2 regions of the Synechococcus sp. H55.11 genome follow, and region 1 is predicted to be linked to the other one. Evidence: predicted binding sites of a transcription regulator. Region 1 holds the regulator's gene; the other holds the start of a gene.
What was found. The regulator NtcA, encoded in region 1, controls nitrogen genes in cyanobacteria. The targets are predictions, from matches to a motif close to GTANCNNNNGNTAC.
Positions count from the first base shown of each region.

Region 1 (4,682 bases):
TACGCCAGCAAAGACGGCACCCGCATTCCCATGTTCCTTGTCCACCGCCGTGGCCTGGCGCGGACAGGGGATCACCCCACCCTGCTGTACGGCTACGGCGGCTTCGGCATCTCTCTGACCCCCAGCTTCTCGGTGGGCCTGGTGGCCTGGCTGGAGATGGGGGGAGTTTACGCCCAGCCCAATTTGCGTGGCGGCGGCGAATATGGGGAAGCCTGGCACCAGGCGGGCACCAAGCTCAACAAGCAAAAGGTCTTCGACGACTTCATCGCCGCGGCTGAGTGGCTGATGGCCCATGGCTACACCAACCCCTCGAAGCTGGCCATCGCCGGCGGCAGCAACGGCGGCCTCTTGGTGGGGGCCTGCCTGACCCAAAGGCCGGAGCTGTTTGCCGCGGCCCTGCCCGCTGTGGGGGTGTTCGACATGCTGCGCTTTCATAAGTTCACCATCGGCTGGGCCTGGGTCTCGGAGTACGGATCCCCGGAAGACCCGGAGGAATTCAAGGCCCTCTACGCCTATTCCCCCCTGCACAACCTCAAGCCCGGCACCGCCTATCCCGCCACCCTGATCACCACAGCAGATCACGACGACCGGGTGGTGCCGGCCCACAGCTTCAAGTTTGCTGCTGCCCTGCAGGCGGCACAGGGGGGATCCCAGCCCATCCTCATTCGCATCGACACCAAAGCCGGCCACGGGGCCGGCAAGCCCACCACCAAGCTCATTGAAGAGACCGCCGACCGCTGGGCCTTTTTGGTGCAGGTGCTGGGGAGGGATGGAACGGGAGTTAGCGAGCTTTAGGGCCCAGGCCCACCCGGCCGGCATAGACTGCCGCTTCCCCCAGCTCGTCTTCGATGCGCAACAGTTGGTTGTATTTGGCAATGCGCTCGCTGCGGCAGAGGGATCCGGTTTTGATCTGGCCGGCGCGGGTGGCCACCGCCAGGTCGGCGATGGTGGTGTCTTCTGTCTCACCGGAGCGGTGGCTGATCACAGAGCGAAAACCTGCCTGGCTAGCCAGGTGCATGGCCGAGACCGTCTCCGTCAGCGTGCCAATCTGGTTGAGCTTGATCAAGATGGCATTGGCGGCGCCGCTGTCGATGCCTTTCTGCAGCCGGGCTGGGTTGGTGACGAACAGGTCGTCCCCTACCAGTTGCACCCGCGATCCCAGTTGAGTGGTGAGGGCCTGCCAGCCGGCCCAGTCTTCCTCCGCCAGTCCATCTTCAATGGAAAGGATGGGATAGTTGGCCAGCAGTTGCTCGTAGTAATTGACCATTTGCTCGGCGCTACGGGCTTGGCCCTCGAAGTGGTACTGCCCATCCTGCAGCAGCTCGTTGGCGGCCACGTCCAGGGCCAAGGCGATATCTTCCCCCGGCCTGTAGCCTGCCTGTTCGATGGCCGTCAGCAACAGATCCAAAGCTGCCGCATTGGAGGGGAGATCGGGGGCAAATCCGCCTTCGTCCCCCACCCCGGTGGACAGCCCCTTCTGCTGTAGCACCGTCTTCAGCACCGCAAACACCTCGGCCCCGTAGCGCAGCGCCTCGCGAAAGCTGGCCGCACCAATGGGCACCAGCATAAACTCCTGGATGTCCACGTTGTTGTCGGCGTGGGCACCGCCGTTGAGCACGTTCATCAACGGCACCGGCAGCAAGTTGGCAAAAGGCCCGCCCAGATATTTGTAAAGAGGCAGGCCCACCGCTTCCGCCGCCGCTTTGGCCGTCGCCAGAGAAACTGCCAAAATGGCGTTGGCCCCCAGGCGGGACTTGTTGGGGGTGCCGTCCAGGTCGATCAGCAACTGGTCGATGCGGGCTTGGTTGAGGGCATCTTCTCCCCGCAGCTCCGACTGGATGGGGCCAAGAATGTTTTCCACCGCCCTCAGCACGCCCTTACCTCCATAGCGCTTGGGATCCCCGTCCCGCAGCTCGTGGGCCTCAAAGGTACCGGTCGAAGCGCCGCTGGGCACCTGCGCCAAGCCCGTTGCTCCGTTGGCCAGGCCCACCAGGGCTTCTAGGGTGGGGCGTCCTCGCGAGTCGAGGATCTCATGGGCGGTAATCCACTCGATGGCCGTTTCCACAGTTACACCTCAGCAATTGGCTAGACAGCTCTGGCCAAAGCCAGATCCCCCCACAGGCTAATAGATCCTTGACCGGGATCCCGTCAGCTTCCAGAAAACTTTAAGAGAGAGAACCCAAAGATTCTGCGGAGCTGCAGGGGTGAATTGAGCATTGGCTGGTTTGGGGGGCAGAGTTTAGGCCCCATCCCCTCTAGACAAAGCGGTGGCTCAGCCGCATCGGGTCGTGTACAGTGATCTTCTTCTTGTAAATGGAAATGTACTTCTTCTTGCGCAGCTCTCCCAACAGACGGGTGATGGTGACGCGGGTCGAGCCAATGGCTTCGGCAATGGCCTGGTGAGACAGCTTGAGATCAATGGTGACCCCATCCGGGCCAGGCACCCCGAAATCGCGGCAGAGGATCAGCAAAAAGCTAACCAGACGGGATCCCATATCGCGGTGAGCCAGCGTCTCGATCATCATCTCCGTTTGCAAAATGCGGGAAGACAAGCTCTTGAGCAGCAACATGGCCAGTTCGGCGTTCTCCCGCAGGGATTTTTCCACCTGCTCAATCGGCAGAGAGAGCAACTCAGCAGGCGTAAAGGCCACCGCGTGATAGAAGCGGTCGGAGCGCTGCCCTGTGATGAAGGAGAGCACCCCGAAGATGCTGTTTTCCCGTAGAAGAGCAACGGTAATTTCTTCCCCCATTTCGTAGACCCGCGAGAGCTTGACAGCTCCTTTCACCAAAAAGTAAACCCGCTCCGCCGGATCCCCAGGGAAAAAGATGGTCTTACCACGTTCAAACGTTTCGATAACCGGAGGATGGTGAGGGCCTCCCAGTTGCTTGAAGGCTGTGATCAGAGATTTTTCTGCGACGGCCACCACCATACTCATCAACCTTTTGAGGTCAGTTTATACCTAAGATCAATCCATGTAAGATCAATTTAGAAGCATTGGGCCGAGTTGCAACCCTATCGACTCCAGAATCGGCAACAATAGCCGGGTTTACCCTAAGGTAGAGGGTTCTGCCTAGGCATCTTTGTAGCATGGGCTACGTTTTTAGGTCTCGTTTCTGTTCCACAAAGGGATCCCAAGCCAAGGGTAGGATAAGGGCTATTGTCACTGGGGCCTTGCCAGCTCTGGGTGGTAGGAAGCAAGTGGTGGACTGGAAAATCCTATGGGGATCCCGGAGGCTGTTGTTGCTGCACCTTCTCAACTGAGCCGCCAGCATTTCACAGTGCGGATGCCGGAGCCGGCCAAGCATCTGCTGGAGGTGGAACTACAGATCCAAGAGGTGGATCCAGAAGTGCCTCTGCGACTGCGGCTGCCGGTGTGGACGCCGGGATCCTACCTGGTGCGGGAATATGCCCGCCATGTGCAAGAGTTTCAGGCGGCAACGGAGCAAGGGATCCCTTTGGCCTGGCGGAAGGTAGATAAGAACACTTGGGAGATCGAGCCGCCGGGCTGTTCGGCTGTGAAGGTTCGCTATCGGGTCTATGCCTATGAGCTGACGGTGCGCACCAACCATTTGGATCTCACCCACGCCTACTTCAACGGGGCGGCGCTCTTTTTCTATGTGCCCGGTCGCGAGCGGGAACCCTACACCTTGACGGTGATCCCTCCCAAGCCTGATTGGCGCATCGCCACCAGTTTGCGACCTTTGATTTCTTCTTCTGAGGATCCTGCTTCCGGCCAGTCTTTTGTGGCGGCAGACTACGACGAGCTGGTGGATAGTCCGGTGGAGGTGGGCCTGCACCAGTTGCGGTCGTTTGCAGTGGAAGGGATCCCGCATTACTTCGTGGTCTGGGGAGCAGGCACCCTGGATTTGGAGCAAGCGGTGGCCGATGCCGAGAAAATTGTCCGGGCCACTGCGGCGTTTTTTGGCGGGCTGCCCTACGACCGCTACTGGTTTATTGTGCATTTGTCGGCAGGGGGATTTGGCGGCCTAGAGCACAAGTACAGCACCACCCTCAACTATTCTGGCCTGGAGCTGCATCGGCCCCAGTCCTACCGCCGCTTTTTGGCGCTGCTGGCCCACGAGCTTTTCCATGCTTGGAACGTCAAGCGGCTGCGCCCTCTGGCTTTGGAGAAAATTGACTACAACCAAGAAAATTACGTGGACTGCCTCTGGTTTTGCGAGGGGGCAACCAGCTACTACGAAAATGTCATCTTGCTGCGGGCAGGGATCCTCAGCGCCAAAGATTTTTTGCAGATCCTGGCCGAGCAAATTGGCCGGCTGCAGCGTACTCCGGGTCGGGCCGTGCAATCGCTGCGGGAATCCAGTTTCGACACCTGGATCAAACTCTACCGTCCCCACGAAAATAGCCTCAACAGCCAGGTTTCCTATTACCTCAAGGGCGCTTTGGTCTGCTGGCTGCTGGATCTGCACATTCGCCACCTTTCGGGGGGCCAGGGATCCCTGGACACGGCCATGCAGGATTTGTGGCAGCGCTTTGGCCGGTTTGAGAAAGGCTACACCCACCAAGACTTGCGGGAAGCCTTTGAGCGGGCAGCCGGCGCCGATCTTGGCCGCTTTTTCGCCGCCTATGTGGAAGGTACGGAAGAGCTGGACTACAACGCTCACCTACACCCTTTTGGCCTCACCCTCAAGGCCCACTTCAGCCGCCCTGACCCTTCCCC
Region 1 covers NZ_JANSJI010000018.1:14,596-19,277, forward strand. The annotation lists gene NW853_RS00500 (prolyl oligopeptidase family serine peptidase) at 1-795, shown strand, start outside; gene eno (phosphopyruvate hydratase) at 782-2,065, opposite strand; gene ntcA (global nitrogen regulator NtcA) at 2,256-2,930, opposite strand; gene NW853_RS00515 (M61 family metallopeptidase) at 3,220-4,682, shown strand, end outside.

Region 2 (4,682 bases), on a different contig from region 1:
GCACACTGCGGCAGAGGATCCCGTGGCTATTACGGTGATGCAACTGCTGGAAGAGCCGCCAGAGGGGATCCCCGGCCACTTGGAAGTGGTTTGCCTCACTTGGCATGACCGCCAGCGATCCCGGCAGCGGCTGGTGAGCGATCAGGGCACGGTAATCCAGTTGATGCTGCCTCGCGGCACTCATCTTCAGGATGGGGATCTACTCTACGCGGATGCGCAGCGACACATCCGGGTCAAAGCCCAAGCCGAACCGGTACTCTTGATTCAACCGGAAAACCCGATCCAGATGGGCCAAGTGATGCATCAACTGGGCAATTGGCACCGCCCGGCCCACATTTCCCCCCAAGGGCAGATCCGGGCGCTGGCCGATGAGCCGTTGCAGGACTGGCTGGCCCACCTGGGGATCCCGTTTCAGTTGGAGATGGCTGTCTTCGAGCCCAACCTGTTGGCCCACAGCCATTAGCCTGGGTCTAGCTGAGCAGTCATCCTCAGGTGTCTAAGTTCTCGATCCGAACGGGCTCAAGAGCTTCTGCCGGCGGAAACCCCAGCACCTGAGCATAAAAGTAAAGCTCCGCCTCTAAGGCCCGTTTGATGTTGGCCGCCTGGCGAAAGCCGTGTTGTTCTCCCTCGAAGGGCACATAGGCCACCGGGATCCCTTTGGCCCGCAGGGCGGCTACCATCCTCTCTGCCTGATTGGGGGGCACGATGGCGTCTTCCAAGCCCTGAAAGAAAATAACCGGACAATTGAGGCCATCCAGGTGGTGGATGGGAGAGCGCTCCCGGTAGAGATCTCGTCGTTGCGGGTAGGGGCCAATTAAGCTGTCCAAGTAGCGGGACTCGAACTTGTGGGTGTCCTGTGCCAGGGCCTCCAGGTCGCTCACCCCGTAGTAGCTGGCACCGGCCTTGAAGACGGTGTGAAAGGTCAAAGCTGCCAGCGTGGTGTAGCCGCCGGCGCTGCCGCCGCGAATGAGCAATCGCTCGCCATCAACCCGGCCCTGTTGGGCCAAGAATCGGGCTCCAGCAATGCAATCTTCCACGTCCACAAGGCCCCATTGGCCCTTGAGGGCCTCCCGGTAGGCCCGTCCATAGCCGCTGCTGCCGCGGTAGTTGACATCCAAAACGGCAATCCCGCGGCTGGTCCAGTACTGGATCCCCAGGTCGAGCACGGCTGCTGTTGCTCCCGTGGGCCCGCCGTGACTTTTCACCAGCAGGGGCGGCTTTTCGCCGGCAGGGGCCACAAAGTCGCGGTTCTTGGGAGGATAGAAGAAGCCGTAGGCCACTGCTCCGCCCGAGGTGGGAAAGGTGATGGACTCAGGGATCGACAAGTACCCAGGATCCACCGCCACGCTGCTAGAACGGGCCACCACCTCCAATTGGCCAGAAGGTAAGTCCAGACAGACCAAGGCCATGGCTTCGCTGGGGGATCCGGCCAGGAAGGCAGCTTTTTCGCCGCTAACTTGAAGGTTGTGGAGCTCGGTGTAGGGTATGGGGAGCTCCTGCCTCTGTCCTGAACGCGGATCCAAAAGCGCCAGGTGGCAGAGCCCCTCTTGTCGATAGATGGCCAGGATTTGCCCATCCCCACAGAAGCCGTAGGTGCTCAGGCCAAACACCCACTGGGGCTCGCCAAACTCTGCTTCCATAGGACAGAGGGAAATGGGGCCCTGGGGATCCCAGCGGTAGAGGTTCCACCAGCCGCTGCGGTCGGAAACAAAGTAAAGCTCCCCCTGCGGCGACCACTGGGGCTGGAAAATGGACTCAGCCGGGCCACCAACGAGTTTCTGGGGTTCTCCCAAGCTGCCGTCAGGAGCCACTTCCGCCCGCCACAGCTCCGTGCCGTCCCAGGGCATCTGGGGGTGATCCCAGGCCAGCCACACCAGGATCTGACCGTCTGGGCTCAGTTGCGGGCTGGCGTAGAAATCGTGGCCCCTGGCCAAAACCTGCTGGGATCCGCTTTCTAGATCGATGGCAACCAGGGTATTTTCCGGCTCTCCCTGGCGGCTGTGATCCTCGCGCACGCAGAGGATGCGCCGGCGCCTCCTGTCCACCACCCCGTCGGCATAGCGGTAGGGGCCAGCTTCGGTGAGGGGCTGGGGATCCGAAGCCGGCAGCAGGCAGTACAGCCGTTGATCGGCAAAGTTGCAGAAATACACCACCCCCTCGGAGACCCAGTAGGCGCCGCCGCCGTACTCATGCACCCGCGTGCGCACGTTGAAGGGTGCTGGCGTCAGTTCCTGCACCGTCCCGTCGGCAGCTCGCCGCATCAGCACGTTGCGCCCCTTCTCCTGCGGGCGGCCCTCCGTCCAGTAGAGATCCCCCTTGTCCCAAGCCGGTTGCCCTAGGCGTAGGGATCCGGCCACCACCAGGTCAGCGGTAATTGGGGATCGCCAAGATCCATAGCCAGCCTGTTGCACCATAAGCCATCAATTTTCAACCTCGAAATCTCCATTATGCCGAGAGCAAGGGATCCCTGGGAGCTTGGCGAGAACAGGCTCAGATTCTGGAAAAAAGTATCTCACAACACAATTTCTTCCTGGCTGAATGGGTTTGATAAAACACGTCGAGGCAACAGGGGCGCGCGACGCTCTCTCGACTGCAGAACTGGCTTTTCCCCCTGTTGATGTTGGGAAGGCATTGGTGAAAACCTCAGCCGAGCGCAGTTGGGCAAGCTGATCCATGGGCAAGGTGATGAGCTGAGTCCTTCCCCCCGTTGGCCAGGCTGCTGTAACCACACTTCGCTACATCCTTTGCACTCACCTCGTTTCGGAGTTTACCGATGGCTCAATCTTTTAATCGTCGTCAAGTGCTGAAAATGGGCGCGCTGGCCGGAGCCGGCGCTGCCTTAGGGCCGCAGATCTGGGTGAAGCGGTCTGTGCCTGCCTATGCTCAGGGAGAGACTATTCGCGTTGGCATTTTGCACTCCCTCAGCGGCACGATGGCCATTTCGGAAACCAGTGTGGTGGATGCGGAAAAGCTAGCCATTAAAGAGATCAATGCCGCCGGTGGGGTTTTGGGCAAGCAGATCGAGCCCATCATCGAGGATGGCGCCTCCGATTGGCCAACCTTTGCCGAGAAAGCCACCAAATTGATCGATGTGGACAAGGTGGCAACGGTATTCGGCTGTTGGACCTCGGCCAGCCGCAAGGCAGTTTTGCCGGTATTTGAATCCAAGCAACACCTGCTCTGGTATCCCGTACAGTACGAAGGACAAGAGTGCTCCAAAAACATCTTCTACACCGGCGCTGCCCCCAACCAGCAGATCGAGCCTTCTGTGGAATGGCTGCTCAAGAACAAGGGCAAAGAGTTTTTCCTGGTGGGATCCGACTATGTCTTCCCCCGCACGGCCAACACCATCATCAAGGCCCAGTTAGAGGCCCTGGGCGGCAAGGTTGTGGGAGAAGATTACCTGCCTCTGGGCAACACCGAAGTGACTCCCATTATCAGCAAAATCCGTGCCGCTCTTCCCAACGGCGGCGTGATCTACAACAGCCTGAATGGCGACAGCAATGTGGCCTTCTTTAAGCAACTGAAAGCAGCCGGTCTGGAGCCGGATCGCTATCCCTCTATGTCCGTCAGCATTGCCGAAGAAGAGGTGCAGGCGATTGGCTCCGAGTTCCTAGAAGGCCACTACGCTGCCTGGAACTACTTCATGACGGTGGATACGCCTGCCAACAAGAAGTTTGTGGAAGCCTTCAAGGCAGAATACGGCCAAAACCGCGTCACCAACGACCCGATGGAAGCGGCCTATATCATGGTTTACATCTGGAAGCAGGCGGTGGAAAAAGCGGGAACCGTGGAGATCGACGCGGTGCGCCAAGCAGCCTACGGCCAAACCTTTGATGCCCCAGAGGGTCTGGTGACGATGAACACCAACCACCACCTGACCAAGTACGTGCGGATCGGCCAGGTGCGCTCTGATGGGCTGTTTGATGTCATCTTTTCTACAGACGCTGTGGAGCCACAGCCCTGGAACCAGTTTGTGGCGGAAACCAAGGGCTTTGCCTGCGACTGGTCGGATCCGGCCAAAGGCGGTCGCTTCAAAGTCAGCTAGCCCTGTTGAGCGCTGGGTGCGGGATCCCTTGCGGGTGAGTTGGGGATCCCGTCCTGGAGTTGGAAGCGCGTCCCCAGTCAACGGGTAAAGAAGGAGGATCCCCTGCCGATGACCTTGCTTTTGGATAGCTTGTTTAACGGCATCAGTATTGGCACCGTTTTGCTGATAGCTGCTCTGGGCCTGGCGATTGTCTTCGGCCTCATGGGGGTGATCAATATGGCCCATGGGGAGCTGATGATGTTGGGGGCCTACACCACCTTTGTGGTGCAAAATGCCTTCCGGCAATTGGGGGATCCCTGGCGGGATCTGTATATCTTTCCAGCCTTGGTTGCCGCTTTTGTCGTCACGGCCCTGGCGGGTCTGGCTCTGGAGCGGGGGGTGATTCGCTTTTTGTATGGGCGGCCGCTGGAAACCCTTTTGGCCACCTGGGGCGTGAGCCTGATCCTGCAGCAGTTCGTGCGCAGCGTCAATTGGGTGTTGGCTTTCCGCTTGGGGGCCTTTGCGGTGCTCTTTTTTGGCGGCTGGTGGCTCTTGGCAAAACGGGCCGATTGGCCGCGCCTCAAAGGCTGGGTGCTGACGTTGTTGTTGGTGCTTTCTACGGCCATTGTGGCAGTAGGCGGGCGGGTTCTGGCCC
Region 2 covers NZ_JANSJI010000232.1:50,109-54,790, reverse strand. The annotation lists gene NW853_RS09500 (urease accessory protein UreE) at 1-463, shown strand, start outside; gene NW853_RS09495 (prolyl oligopeptidase family serine peptidase) at 489-2,414, opposite strand; gene urtA (urea ABC transporter substrate-binding protein) at 2,774-4,048, shown strand; gene urtB (urea ABC transporter permease subunit UrtB) at 4,157-4,682, shown strand, end outside.
Region 2: a site for NtcA is predicted at 2,508-2,521, ahead of urtA (urea ABC transporter substrate-binding protein). Genes of this name have one in related genera too.